2 regions of the Oceanobacillus sp. GQ8 genome follow, and region 2 is predicted to be linked to the other one. Evidence: predicted binding sites of a transcription regulator. Region 2 holds the regulator's gene; the other holds the start of a gene.

Region 1 (3,412 bases), on a different contig from region 2:
TCTCGGTAGAACGATAGTTTGCCTCGTCTGCAATTTTCTTTGTCTTGGCGAGTGTTTCTTTAATATCTTCTATTTGATCTATTTTTCCATTTAACTCCGCCAACGACACCTTCACTTCCGTAAGCACTGTCATAAATTCCTTCAAATTTTCCTGTTCCTTTTGATTTAGCATTCCCAACCTCCCTTCAAGACGTAGTAGTGTCCTTTTCTTTTCATTTGTTAAAATGAAAACGTCTTTACCTAGCAATGTTTTACTTAGGAAAGACGCTAAAAAGGAATAGTATCTCCAACAGGAACATTTGTTCTATTCCTGTTAATCCGATTATACATCTCTCTTGTTATTCTTGTCATCTACTGAGCAGAGTGTGTAAAGTGTGAAATTTTCCGAACTATCTCATCCTTCACATGATAGACCTGCCTTCTTGATAAACCCATATGCTGGCTAATCGCACTGATTGTCATTCCATCTAACATACATTCTAAAATGGCCTTTTCCCTGGGATCTTCAATGACTTCCATTCTTTCTTGGATATATAGTATCTTTTTCTCTAATTTCATAATCCATCCACTCTTCTTCTCCCTACGTAATACTTCTTGTCCAACAGGATCACTAACCGTTCCTTTTGCTTTAGGAAGGGTTGACTCAATACCAGAAGAGGAAACTAGCTTTAAACCTATCTCTTCTTCAAGCACATCGCGCTGCCTTTTAATTTCTTTAATCATCCAATGATAGTCTTTCAATGTGCGCTCAATCTGTTTTTCGTTCATTAAACCCCGCCCCCTTTTCAAATAATAATTGTGCATACTTACTTCTCTTAATAGGAGAGAGAACACCGCTTCGTTTATCCTTTCTTACGTCACTGACAATCCATCTAACAGCACTCATCATTTTATCCATAGATTTACCCCCTTGTTATTGTAAAACATGTTAGAATATAATAGAACGCGTGTTCCTATATTATATTTCTAAAACAGAAATGTAAAGAGGACTTTAGGGCTAAAAATAATAATTTGTTTCACTAACAGAAACTATGTTAGGATATAGAGGATATAGGAAAGGGTTGTTCACGGTGAATTTAGGGGAAAGAATTGTCCAATTGCGAGAGAGACAAAGGTGGAGTCAACGAGAACTTGCCAAACGCGTTCAATTAAATGTGAGTGTTATGAATCGTATTGAGCTAGGGGAAAGGCCTGTTAAAGACCATGAGCTTAGCCGTATAGCAACAATCCTCGAAGTAACTACAGACTATCTTCTTGGGAGATCAGAGAATCCTTCCATGTCTGAAAAACAGAAATTTGAGGCATTTCGGAATGACCCTTCTCTCGAGAGGTGGTATAAAACGTTACCACAAAATAGTGAAGAAGATTTGCGCAGGTTAAAAAGGATTTGGGAAGCATTCAAGGAAGAGTAAGTTATCTTGCTAAAGACTCTTTGCCGGTTGTTAGGTGTACAAATAATGGTACACCTCCTTTTATAACTTAAAAACGAACATACATTCTTTTTCAAGGAGGCATTACTATGTTTTACACTAGGACAGAAAAATTTGTTAAGGACCTTTTGCTATCTTTTAACATAAGAAAGCCTGCAGACTTAGGGATTGATAAAGTAGCGGATGCTCTTCAAGTTACGGTACATTTATGGGAGTTTGGTAGTGAAGCGATATGTAGGAATGGAAAATATATTATCTTCTTAAATGAGCAAAAGAATGAAAGAGTTCAGTGGCAAGAATTTACCCATGAAGTTGGACATATTATGTGGCATGTAGGAAGGCAAGAGCTATTACCTCCCAGCTTTATTGAATTACAGGAATGGCAGGCAAACTATTTCAGCTGCCACCTATGCATTCCCACCTTTATGTTGGAAGAAAGTACTTTGAAAATGACACCGTATAAGCTCATGGAATTATTTAATGTAGAGTATGCATTTGCTTGTAAGCGTATGGAGATGTTGGAGAATAAAAGGGGACTTTGCAGAAGTAACCTTTCTTGATTTATAGAGGGCCGAAAACGTCTAGAATAGAAAATAAAAAGGCCTTAACTCGAGTTGAGTAAAGACCTTTCTTATAAGTGCTTCCAATCGACGATTAGTATAGTTCACTGTGGCTTAAACATGCTTAGTTATAAAATGCAGAAAATTATTTTGGACATTAAGGCCTAAAAGGGATCATTGTTTTCGAGTTTGAGATATTTCTTCATCATAATTGTCTATTTTATAAAAAAGGCTAGCTACAATATAGATAAAAAGGAAAATAAAGAAATCATAAAATGTCGGCCAACCTCTTGGGTTATAAAACCCGATGGCCTCAAATAAATTCATCCCACCAAACGCTGCGATACCTGCAAAAATTACTCCTTTGAAAAACAAATTAACTTTCGGTCCAACTTGTAGAACAAACATAACTGCAACAGGAGCTAATGACAAATGATAAGGCAGAAACAATACTGGAGATATAGGTAGGAATTTCATAGGGTAGGACCAAAGGCCATAAGACATTGCAATAAGATCAATTAATAGAGACAGAATGATGGTAATAAATCCGGCCAATAGAAGACGACCAGTGCTCTTCTTACTCCTGAACACAATCCATATAATCCAGGGAAAAATAAATAACCCAATATCTAACCACCATTGCCAAGTAAATAAAAAAGCGTTAAATATTGCATCTGTCATCATCTGGTTCACTCAACTAATTAGTTATATGCTCTGTCTGTTTGTTTCAACCCTTGTTCGACGGTCATTTATTTCCCACCTTACCTTTTTGTTACTTATTGTCTACGTCCCTACTACCTTTATTCATTGGAGACAAGACTTTTATTTAATATAGAAGGAAACTCAAATAGTAAAGGTTAGAAATACTTAAGTATGAACGATTGAAGAATCACTATGATAGAAATTTTACAAATGCCCTTATAAGTGTGATGGGCTATATACGGATGTATCTGATAGGTTGTTAAGTTGTTAATAAAAAGAAAAATCCTCACTCTCAAATTTCGAGGGCTTTTCTTTTTATATCTTCGGCTGAAAAATATATAAGTAAACAAAAAAGGCTTTTACTTTGGAGTAAAAGCCTTATATATCGAGGGGGTTTAGATAAGCTTCCAAGCGGATTCGAACCGCTGACCCCTTCCTTACCATGGAAGTGCTCTACCTGCTGAGCTATGGAAGCAGACATAAAAATGGCTCCACAGGTAGGATTCGAACCTACGACCGATCGGTTAACAGCCGATTGCTCTACCACTGAGCTACTGTGGAATAATAATAAATTACTATAACAATCTTATTATGTACATGGTGACCGATTATTATACGCAATATATAAAAAAATAGGCCTGGCGGCGTCCTACTCTTGCAGGGGCAAAGCCCCAACTACCATCGGCGCTGGAGAACTTAACTTCTGTGTTCGGCATGAGA
Region 2 (12,173 bases):
TTTATTTCAGACATATTCTACCTCCTCATAGCTAACTTATCACAGTGTAGCTAAAAATGTATTGTTTCATGCATTAAATTTATGACGAAACACCGAAAATATTAGCCGTTGTAATAAAAAAGCCCCTTACGTTGTATGGTAAGGGGGTGATTCGCGCGGATGCTTGTTGCAAAATTATAAAATAATTGCTTATTTACCAGATTGATTGTTCATAGAACGCATCATCTGATTAATTTTCTTCTGAGATGGTTTTTGGCCCATTTGCATCATTAACGTACGAAGCATTTGCTCATTAATTGGTGGATTCTTTTTTAAATAGCTCATCATATATTTTCTTGCAATAAAAAATCCAAGAGCAACACCAGCAATTAACGCTGCTATAGCAATTAGTACTACCCAAATCGTGCTCATGTCACGCCTTCCTCCTTCGTGTTGTCTCTTTAACAGTATAGTAAATTAATGATAAGAATACAATACTTGTCCACTTTTTGATTCACGTATACGAATAACTGGTGATACCCAGCCATATTGTGCTGTATTTTCTCCAATGATAAAGAAGGTAGAGTCAATCTCCCGTAATATTGGAAACAATATCTCTTCAGCTTCCAGTATTGTTTTACAACGAAATTTTAAATGTTTTTCACTTATATGTAAAGGAATATTAGTCGAATTTTTATATAATCGTAAAAAATCTGCTGTTTCGTATGAAAACATCGTCTTATCCAGCTTCTCTTCTACAATCTTACAGAACTGTGTTCCAGGAAAAGGATAGGTACTATAGTCATATTGCATTTGTAGCTCCGGTCTTTGCTGACATTCTTTCTGATAATGTTTTATAAAACGATAAAGAATATCACTTTTATGGAAGTAATGCCAAGAAAACTCTTCCTTCATCCGGAATACAGTATATTCATACATACTAAACTTCCCCCTTTTCCTTCTATTATACGGAAAGAAGCTTTAAAATAATGTCGGTTCATCGGAGATATTTTAACTTGTTTTGTCGAGAAAAGTTTATAAATATACAAAAGCCCTAATACCGCTAGAAAGTTCGCTTATTAAAGCTTCAAAGGGTTAAGGTTAGTAATTATATATTTAAAATTAGAGTAATATGAGATCGACTTGAACTAATAGTAGTTTTAGTCTGTAAACTATCTCAAACAAAAAAATAGCATACCAATCCTAATGCGAATTGGTATGCTATTTAGTTTCGTTTTTCTCGATTTAAAGTGAATTATTCATCCTAAAAAATCAAGCTATTTTGTTAGTGATTCTACATGTTCTACGACATTCTCTACAGTAAAACCATATTCTTTTATAACTCTGTCACCATTAGCTGACGCACCGAAGCGGTCAATAGCAATAATTTTTCCGTGGTCACCTACATAACGATCCCAACCGAATGATGCTGCCATTTCAATTGCTACTCTGTTTTTGACAGAAGAAGGTATAACTTTTTCTTTATATGCTGCATCTTGTGCATTGAAACGATCCCAGGATGGCATGCTTACAACGCGAACGTCAATGCCTTTTTCTTTAAGGGCTGCTTGTGCAGAGACCGCCAACTGTACCTCAGAACCTGTCGCTAAAAGCAATGCATCTGGTGTTTCTTTGGTAGCATCACTTACAACGTATGCCCCTTTCTTAACACCTTCATATGCATATTCTTTTGTCCCTTCAAGAGTAGGAAGGTTTTGACGTGTAAGCACAAGTGCGGTAGGTTGATTGGTTGATTCAATCGCTAATCTCCAAGCTGCTTGTGTCTCATTAGCATCCGCTGGGCGAATTAATGACAAGCCAGGCATTGCACGTAAAGCCGCTAATTGCTCAACTGGTTCGTGCGTCGGACCATCTTCGCCTACTGCGATAGAATCATGTGTGAATACATATGTCACAGGCGCATTCATAATGGAAGAAAGACGAACTGCTGGACGAAGGTAATCACTAAACACGAAGAAAGTACCCGCATAAACCTTCAATCCACCATGAAGAGCCATTCCATTTAATGCTGCTCCCATAGCATGCTCCCGTACACCAAACCAAACATTACGTCCTGCATAATTTTTTCGCGTGAAGTCTTCTTCGTCATTCATGGTTGTTTTATTTGAACCTGCTAAATCCGCACTTCCACCAAAGAAATTAGGAACAGCTTTAGCAATAGCATTCAATACTTTTCCGGAAGAAGCACGTGTTGCAAGGGTATCTTTGCCTGCTTCAAATACAGGTAGAGATTTTTCCCAATCAACTGGTAGTTCTCCTTTCATAGCTAATTCAAATTGCTTAGCCAATTCTGGGTACTTTTCATTGTATGTTGCCAATAAAGCGTTCCAGTTATCTTCTGCTTCAGCACCTTGTTTCCCAATTTTTTCTTGGAAATCTTCATACACTTCTTCTGGCACATGGAAGTCTTGTTCATAGGTCCATTTATAATAATCTTTAGTTAGTTTAACTTCGTCTGCACCTAAAGGAGCACCGTGAGAAGAAGCTGACGCTGATTTATTTGGAGAACCGTAGCCAATAATTGTTTTCACTTCAATAAGTGTTGGTTGATCAGTATTCTCCTGTGCTTGTTTAATCGCTTTTCTTAATTCATTTACATCATTTCCGTCTTCAACGCGAATTACTTGCCATCCATATGCTTTGAAGCGTTCTTCCGTGTTTTCAGAGAAAGATTGATTTAGATCGCCATCTAAAGATATATCGTTGGAATCATATAGTGCAATTAGCTTACCAAGACCTAAATGGCCAGCAAGTGAAGCCGCTTCATGTGAAATACCTTCCATTAAATCTCCATCACTTACAAGTGCATAAGTGTTGTGATCGACGATCTGAAGATCTTCTTGGTTAAATTTCGCAGATAGATGTGCTTCAGCCATCGCCATCCCAACTGACATGGCAATCCCCTGACCAAGTGGACCAGTTGTTGCTTCTACACCGTCTGTGTGATGTACTTCTGGATGGCCTGGTGTTTTAGAATCCCATTGACGAAATTCTTTCAAGTCATTCATCGACACGTTATAACCAGATAAATGAAGCAAACTATATAGAAGCATAGATCCATGGCCTGCTGAAAGAACAAAACGGTCTCTGTTGAACCATTTTGAGTTTTTAGGATTGTGATTCATGAAGTCAGTCCATAGCGTGTAGGCCATTGGAGCTGCTCCCATTGGAAGTCCGGGGTGACCAGAGTTCGCTTTTTCAATTGCATCAATAGATAATGTACGAATTGTAGTAATTGAATTTTGTTCTATGTTGTTTGACATATTGTTTAACCCCTTTCAAAAATAACTACTGGTTGTTTCCTCCTCATTCTATAACGAAACCCATCCAGGAACAAGTTAAAACGGATAGGCTTCCTTATAAAAAGGGTGATTTTTGTCGTAGTATGGTACAAAATTAATGTTTCTTATTTCTCTCTTGCAAGTCTTTCACTTTTTTTGGTGTAACATCGTTTCCTTTAGGATCTACTACTGTCATGGATTTAAACTGGTTTTTAAAAGAGCTTCTTACATTGTTTAGATATTCTTCACGGAGCTCTTTTTGTTCTTGTTTCTCTTTCTCAGTTAAACCTGTATCTTTAGCCTTTTTTGCCAGTGAATTAATTCGCTCAATTTTATCCTGAGATAACATGGCTCTACCTCCTTTTCAATTATCTATTACACAAGTCTAAATACCCTTTTGGCTTTTACAAACTTCCTCGTCGTAATTGCGCCAACGTCTTGGGCTATTTAAGATCTTATTAAGCTTTATCTTTTAAAAAATCTATTTTACTTCTGAATACAACAAAAAACAAGAGCCATTAGCTCCTGCTTATTTATTTTACGCCTATTAAGGCTTATATTCAAGTATCTTGCAGTTCCTTATACCTCCGATGGACCGTCGCTTTTGAAACAGGGTAACCCATTCCATTTAATGTACTCGTAATCTCTTCAAATGTCAGTTTTTTCTCTCTAAGTCTAACCACTTCTTCTATAGGAAAGTCAACTCTATCACGCCCTGGCGCATGATGCTGGTTTTTGAGATTATCAGCAGGATTATATCCTTGTTCTACTGCGCGTCTCATTCCTCTTTTAATCTTTGCATTGTGAATTTTCCGCTGGTATTCTTCCACTATCCCAACAATTTGCAAAACCATAGAGTCTGATTCTGATAGTTCAAGCTTCCCATCATGCATTGCTGTATATACATCTATACGGAGCTTTTGAAGCTGATGGAACAACGCAATTTTGGTATTCCCACGCCCTAGTCTAGTTTCATCCTGGATGAGTAGACAGTCAGCATCTTTAGCTGCAAATATATCGAGCATCTCAAATATTCCATTTCGCTCTATTTCATAGCCACTCTTCTGTTCTTCTATACAAGCTATTACATTAAAATTATAGCGTTCTGCTAATCCCGTTAGCTCTATTTTTTGTCTAGCAAGAGAGGTCTCTTGGGTATGTTTGTCGGTACTCACGCGACAGTAGATAATTGCATTCAACACGCTTACTCCTTCTTAAACCATTTAACTCGTAATCATAGTAAAGTACAGGAATCCCAGCGTCAAGGCAAAGGCAACTATATAAAACAAATCCGTTTTTGTAAGTTTACTAAACATAGTCTCATTCCCTCCTTCTCTAAATAGGAACCTTTGTTCGCTTATTTGTAATTTTAATTATAGCAGAACATATGATCCTGTCAAGACTTTTTCTCGAACGAATGTTTGCTTTATGTGGAATCAAATGGTAAACTATTAATAATTAATCTTATGGGCGAGGTGAAACATTTATGTCAAAACTATCAAAACGTCAGCAAATGATTTTAGATTATATTAAAGACGAAGTAACAAAAAAAGGATATCCGCCTTCCGTCCGGGAAATTGCCGAAGCTGTTGGACTTGCCTCAAGTTCTACAGTGCATGGACATTTATCTAGAATTGAAAGCAAAGGATACATTCGACGAGATCCGACTAAGCCAAGAGCAATTGAAATACTTGATTTGTCGGAAGGAAACAATATCCCAAGAGAAGAAGCTCGCTATGCTCCTGTAATCGGGAAAGTAACAGCAGGCCTACCTATTACAGCAGTTGAAAACATCGAGGAATTCATTCCTCTACCAACCACAAGTGCCGGACCTGATGATAATCTTTTCGTATTGGTTATCGAAGGGGAAAGTATGATTGAAGCAGGAATACTTGATGGGGATATGGTTATCGTGAAACAGCAGAACACCGCACAAAACAGTGATATAGTTGTTGCGATGACAGATGAAAACGAAGCGACAGTGAAAAGGTTCTTTAAAGAAAAAGACCATATTCGCCTCCAGCCTGAGAATGCAACGATGGATCCGCTTCTATATGATAATGTAACTATACTAGGTAAAGTAATTGGCTTATATCGTAATATTCATTAAATAGCGCAACGCATAGTATCATGCACTCGTCTTTCGATCATGCCAAATATCTTTTTCTCACAATAAAAAAACAGCTGCCTCGAGGGCAGCTGTTTTATTGTTCCATTATTACTTTGGCTGATTGGAAAAGAATTTTAACAGCAGGCAATAACGTGTCTTCTTTAATATCAAATTTCTCATTATGATGCCCTGCAGTCAGTTCTGTTCCGAATACACAGTAGGTTGCCTTTCCGCCGTTTTTCTGCACTTCGTTCATAAAATAGGTCGCATCCTCTGATCCTCCTGGTGTGTTATCCTCCAGTCGACTTTTTTCAATATCTGGGGATAATTCGGCACATTGGTGGAGGATACCTGCTAGGTCCAACGAACATTTACAGCTTAGTGCCTCGCCTACTGTTTCAATCTTATGTTCTACTTGGTACATGGTAGCCGCTCCACTGACGATAGATGTCACCTGTTCTTTCACATAATCATTTATTTCAGAAGTCTCTCCTCGCGTTTCCACTTTCATGCTAGCATGGTTGGCAATTATATTTCTACCTGCACCAGCTTCTAGCTGCCCAACGTTTATCCTGGTAGCTCCTCCTGAATGGCGTGATATACCATGAAGGCTTAGCACACTAGCGGCTGCTGCTAAGAGTGCATTCTTCCCTTGTTCAGGACTACCTCCGGCATGTGCTGCAGTACCACTATAGGTGATATCTAACTTGGAGGTCGCAAGAAAACCACTATTGGCGGCAACGAACTGCTTATGCGGAACACCGACCCCAATATGGGTAGCGACGAAATAATCCACATCTTCCACTACATTTGCAGCTGCCATAGCTTTTGCTCCACGTGTACCTTCCTCAGCTGGTTGAAATATTAATTTTATTTTCCCCTTAAGTTGGTCCTTATTTTCAATAAGCAAAGTGGCCAGGCCTAAACCCATCGCGGTGTGGGAGTCATGACCGCAGGCATGCATTTTCCCGTGAACTTTTGAGCTGAATCCTTCATTGCGCGGGAAATGCTCGTTACTGTTTGACTCTAAAATATCCAATGCATCCATATCAAATCGATATGCAATGACAGGACCTTTCTTACCTGTATCTAGTGTGGCAACTATTCCTGTATAGCCTTCAGAAAAGAGATGAAGATAATCACCAATTGCCCCATTTTTCTGTGCCCATTGATAATGTTTCTTTGTTTCCTCCTCAGTTGGTTTTCCCATACAGTCTGCCTTTGACATAACTTCCTTTCCCATTTTCAATTGGAAACCAAGCTCATCTAAAATAGAGGCTACAATAGACGCTGTTCTCATTTCCAAAAAACCTGTTTCAGGATATTGGTGGAAATCTCGGCGCCACTTAATTAATTTATCTCCTAATTGTTGCATACTGCTCTCCTCCTTTTATAAGAACGGGTATATTCCTGGACCAAATGGTAGACCTGAATAGTAAAATACCAGAATTAATATAATCCAAGTAGTTAAAAACGCAATACTATACGGTAGCATTAATGAAATATAAGTACCTATACTAGCTTTTTTATCGTATTTTTTCATAAACGCCAAAATAATAACCATATACGGAAACAATGGTGTAATAATATTTGTTGAGGAATCTGCCACCCTGTACGCAACTTGCGTAAAGGCCGGATGATAACCGAGTTGCATAAACATAGGAATAAACACCGGGGCTTCAATTGCCCACTTGGCAGACCCTGAAGTGATCAGGAAGTTCATTAATGCAGTAAATATGATATAGCCAATAATCAACCAAATACCTGTAAAATTAATATCCTTTAGATAATCAGCGCCATTAACGGCTACCCATGTTCCTAAATTCGACCAATTAAAATATGCAATAAACTGTGCAATAGCAAATACTAGAACAATATAACTTGACATGTCCTTCATAGAATCTGCCATATAGTCACTAACATCCTTACCAGTCTTAATTTTCCCTACTGTTATACCAAAGGTAACAGCTACAATGATAAAGAAAAATAGCACAATAGGAATAATCCCGTCTAAGAATGGCGAGGGTACAATACTACCATCTTCACCTCTTAATGGGCTGTTTGGTAAAGAAATAACAATGACGATAAGTGCAATGTAGGAAAGCCCAGCAATGATCGAATTTCGGAATCCTTTGCCACCATTCTGTAACTCTTCATTCCCCTCATCTTCAACTGCTTCGCCTTTATATTTGCCCAGTCTTGGTTCAACAAATTTAGTAGTTATGAGTCCACCAATAACCGTCATAACAAAAACAGATACAATATTAAAGTACCAGTTATCGACCGGGGTTACTACCATCGACTCGTCCACAATGGCTGCGGCCTCTGTTGAAATGCCTGCTAGTAATGCATCTGTCCCTGCAATAAAGATATTTGCTGTAAATCCTGCACCGGCCCCAGCAAAGCCTGCAGCTAATCCAGCTAATGGATGGCGTCCAACTTTATAAAATACCATCGCAGCAAGTGGTGGTATCAATACAACTGCAGCGTCAGAGGCAAGGTTTCCAAGAATCCCTACAAATACTACCGTATAAGTAACTAAACTTGGAGGTGAGCTTAAGATTGTTTTTCTGATGGCATAATCCATCAGTCCAACTTTTTCAGCTAGGCCAATTCCTAGCATCATAACAAGAACAAGTCCCAGTGGAGCAAAACCTGTAAAGTTATCAAGCATGGAAGTCAAGATAAACTGCAAGCCTTCACCTGATAGCAAATTTTGAATCTCTAGTTCTTCCCCTGTACCTGGATGCACAACGGAAGCGTTAAATAAACTAAATATATAGGAAACAACGATCATTAATAGTGATAAACCAATAAATAATATAAACGGATCCGGCAGCTTATTTCCTACCTTTTCCACCAAATCTAAAAATCTTTGAAATAAACCACGCCTCTTTTCCATAATATCCCTCGCATTCTATACTAATATTACGATCTATCTATTTGAAAAGCCTATTTCTCATGCAACTTTGAAGGATATACACCCTCAGGAATAGGATTGCTGTATGGATTGGCTTTCTTAAATGCCTCAAATTCTTCTTTTATGTTTTGCAGGTCTTCTGGGCTATCAAACAGCTGAATACCAGCTAAGGCCATTGTTTCTGCGGCACGGAACATACCGTTTAGTGCATAGTTTCTTAATCCTTGTGTTGTCATTTGCCATGTGTGTAAAGCAGTACCCAGTACAGAGGTTGATGCCGATAATTGAGCTGTTGGGACGACCCAGCTTACATCTGAAACATCTGTTGACCCAGCAAGGATTTCCTTAGATTCATGATAAGGGGAAATGGAGTCAGAATAATACTTACCAGCAAATTCGCTACCATCTCCTACATAACCAAAACCTTTCATTGGATCTAGGAAGTTTTCTTTTTCACCGTCTGTAAAGGTATTCCATATTTTCTCTGCAAATGCATTTTCTTCATCTGTAGGCTTTTGTACCCCAACCTCGGTAAATTTCTTATACAAGATTTTCTCCAGTGAACGATTGGGAATATAATTAGAACATGCCTTATCAAAATCAATTGTTACTTCCGTTTCTGTCATGAGTGCGGCACCTTCGGCAATCTTCTTTACCCTTTGGAAAATGCTGTCCACTTGTGCCACCTTTGGAGCTCTTACGAGGTATAGTACCTCAGCATTTGCTTGAACCACATTTGGGGATATACCCCCTGTATTTGTCACAGCATAATGAATACGTGCCTCTGGCACAATATGCTCTCGTAAGTAGTTGACACCCACATTCATTAGTTCCACAGCATCCAATGCACTCCGACCCAAGTGTGGCGTGTTTGCAGCGTGAGAGGAAATGCCTTTGAATTTAAATGAAACTTGATAGTTTGCTAAGCTTGATAAACTCATAATCGCATTTGCAGGAGAGGGGTGCCATGTAAGCGCAGCGTCAACACCATCAAACACACCTTCTCTTACCATAAATGTTTTCCCTGAACCGCCTTCTTCTCCTGGACAGCCAAAAAATTTCACAGTACCTGGCAGGTTATTTTTTTCTAAGTATTTTTTTGCAGCACATGCAGCAGCAAACGCCCCTGTACCTAACAAATTATGACCACATCCATGTCCAATATCTTTCTCTAAAGGTTGATAACTCGTTTCATTAGGCTTCTGACTTAAGCCTGAAAGTGCATCAAACTCTCCTAGATATCCTATTACGGGCTTGCCTTCGCCATATGTAGCAATAAATGCTGTTTCTATCCCCGCAACATTACGTTCAACAAGAAAGCCTTTTTCCTCACAAGCCTTAGCAAAATAGGAAGCTGACTCATATTCTTCAAATCTTGTTTCTGGATGGTGGTAAATATAGCTACTTACCTGTTCAAAAGTATTCCGATTTGTAGATAAATAGTTTGCTACAAATTTATTCATGTTAGTTCCTCCTTTGTTGGCCTTAAAGATTGATTAACGACATGATTAATAACATTCTGAATTTTCATCTCGCAATTTAAGTCGAGAAATGTAGATTTATTTTACCATAAGTCTAAAAAATTAGACAAATGCAATCATTAGAAGCATTGAAAAATTTTGACATTTTAAACTAAAGGATAGAGCGCCTGCATTATGGGACACCTGCTCTATCTCCCTTTAATCTCTAAATCGATCAAGTATTAAAGTGTAATTTTTTCAAAAGGTACTTTTAAAAATACCGCCCATGGATGGACGGTATTTTTAATATACATTTAAAATAGTTGAGTACAAAGCTTCTTTAAAGCTTAGTACGTGCTTAAATATTGTTCTCTTTCCCATGGATGCACTTGCGTTTTGAACATATCCCATTCGATTTCTTTTGCTTCAACAAAATGTTCGAATAAGTGTTCACCAAGTGAGTTTACGATAACCTCATCTTTTTTAAGTTCTTCAAGTGCACCAGCTAATGTGCTAGGTAGATCCTCGATTCCAGCTTCTTCACGCTCTTCTTTTGTAAGAACATAAATATTGCGGTCTACGGCAGTTGGTGTTTTCATTTTCTTCTCAATCCCGTCTAGGCCTGCTGCTAGTAGGGATGATAATGCCAAGTATGGATTAGCAGATGGGTCAACACTACGCGCTTCTACCCGTGTGCTAATTCCACGTGAACTTGGAATACGCATTAGACAACTTCTGTTAGAACCGGACCACGCTATATAACTAGGAGCTTCATAGCCAGGAACTAATCTTTTATATGAGTTAACTGTAGGGTTCGTAACAGCAGTAAAGCTTTTCGCATGACTGATTGTGCCTGCAATAAACTGATAAGCCGTTTCGCTTAGTTGCATATCTCCTTTTTCATCGAAAAAGGCATTTTTACCGTCTTTGAATAGAGACATGTTAACATGCATCCCAGATCCGTTAACGCCGAATAATGGCTTCGGCATAAATGTAGCATGTAAATTATGCTTTCTAGCAATTGTTTTAACTACTAGTTTAAAAGTTTGGATATCATCAGCATGTTTTACAGCATCAGAATATTTGAAATCGATCTCATGCTGTCCTGGTGCTACTTCGTGGTGGGATGCTTCAATTTCAAAGCCCATTTCTTCAAGTTCAAGTACGATATCACGACGACAGTTTTCTCCTAAATCAGTAGGAGCCAAGTCAAAATAGCCACCTCTATCATTTAGTTCAAGGGATGGATCTCCTTTTTCATCTAATTTGAAAAGGAAGAATTCTGGCTCTGTCCCAATATTAAAAGCATCGAACCCTAGCTCTTCCATTTTCTTAAGGTTACGCTTTAGATTATAGCGTGGGTCCCCTTCAAATGGCGTGCCGTCTGGCTTGTAAATATCGCAGATAAAACGGGCAACTTTACCTTTTTCTGAAGTCCATGGGAATACAACGAAGGTATCCAGGTCAGGATATAGATACATATCAGATTCTTCAATGCGAACAAATCCTTCGATAGAAGAACCGTCAAACATCATTTTATTATCTAATGCTTTATCTAATTGACTTAGAGGGATTTCAACGTTCTTGATTGTCCCTAACATGTCTGTGAATTGAAGACGGATAAACCTCACGTTCTCTTCTTTAATCTGTTTCATGATTTCATCTTTTGATAATTTCTTTCCCATTCTTTCTCCTCCTAATAATTTATATATTTGAATAAAAAATATGGTTATATAAGCTAAGCTATGTATCCACATTTTCTATACATTATTAATGATTGGTAAAGAATCTGGATAATTCACCTTGGCGCAGGTTCGTTTTACCATGTCTGCCCGCATCGGTAAGTTCTGTTCGTAAAATTTTCCGAAGCTCCTTGTCTGACAATTCATTTGAGGTTGGCTTTGGCAACACTTCTTTTTTCTCGGTCACTTCTTCTTGAAGCATGAGCTTGATCCCTGCAATATTTAGGCCTTTATCTAAAAGGTCTTTTATCTCAAGTAATCTGTCTACATCATTAAATGAAAATAACCGTTGATTTCCACCTGTTCTTTCTGGATGAATTAGATCATGCTCTTCATAATACCTTATTTGTCTTGCAGTTAGTTCTGTAAGCTTCATTACAATACCAATTGCAAATAAGGGCATGGAACGTCTATCTTGATCATTCAATTCATGACCCCCTTGTAACGAATTAGTTATATTATATGAGGTGTAAGGTAATATGTCAACCTGATGTTAGGTTTTCTAACACAATTAAACTTCTACTTCTTTTTTATTCCCTAACTTCTATTTATCAAACCTTCTTTTGTCAATGTTTCCACAGCTGCTACTAGCGCTAGCTTAACATGTACATATGTTAAGCCTCCTTGAACAAAGGCTGTAAATGGTTGTCTTAATGGGCC

Evidence for each region. The regulator LexA, encoded in region 2, represses DNA repair genes until DNA is damaged. The targets are predictions, from matches to a motif close to CGAACATATGTTCG.
Region 1: AC6CHS_RS18795 (ImmA/IrrE family metallo-endopeptidase) is a predicted target of LexA. The motif match lies at 1,487-1,500, and genes of this name have one in related genera.

The regions. Positions count from the first base shown of each region.
Region 1 is NZ_JCAXEV010000006.1:320,086-323,497, forward strand. Features, by position in the region: gene AC6CHS_RS18775 (hypothetical protein) at 1-172, opposite strand, end outside; gene AC6CHS_RS18780 (helix-turn-helix domain-containing protein) at 352-768, opposite strand; gene AC6CHS_RS18785 (hypothetical protein) at 749-898, opposite strand; gene AC6CHS_RS18790 (helix-turn-helix domain-containing protein) at 1,071-1,412, shown strand; gene AC6CHS_RS18795 (ImmA/IrrE family metallo-endopeptidase) at 1,520-1,990, shown strand; gene AC6CHS_RS18800 (CBO0543 family protein) at 2,165-2,671, opposite strand; tRNA gene AC6CHS_RS18805 (tRNA-Thr) at 3,095-3,167, opposite strand; tRNA gene AC6CHS_RS18810 (tRNA-Asn) at 3,179-3,253, opposite strand; rRNA gene rrf (5S ribosomal RNA) at 3,329-3,412, opposite strand, start outside.
Region 2 is NZ_JCAXEV010000001.1:612,042-624,214, forward strand. Features, by position in the region: gene AC6CHS_RS03285 (cytochrome c biogenesis CcdA family protein) at 1-14, opposite strand, end outside; gene AC6CHS_RS03290 (YneF family protein) at 190-411, opposite strand; gene sirA (sporulation inhibitor of replication protein SirA) at 457-918, opposite strand; gene tkt (transketolase) at 1,257-3,263, opposite strand; gene AC6CHS_RS03305 (DUF896 domain-containing protein) at 3,397-3,630, opposite strand; gene AC6CHS_RS03310 (YneB family resolvase-like protein) at 3,842-4,480, opposite strand; gene lexA (transcriptional repressor LexA) at 4,768-5,391, shown strand; gene AC6CHS_RS03320 (amidohydrolase) at 5,486-6,766, opposite strand; gene AC6CHS_RS03325 (AbgT family transporter) at 6,782-8,293, opposite strand; gene AC6CHS_RS03330 (M20 family metallopeptidase) at 8,344-9,774, opposite strand; gene glnA (type I glutamate--ammonia ligase) at 10,119-11,456, opposite strand; gene AC6CHS_RS03340 (MerR family transcriptional regulator) at 11,542-11,916, opposite strand; gene AC6CHS_RS03345 (methionine gamma-lyase family protein) at 12,051-12,173, opposite strand, start outside.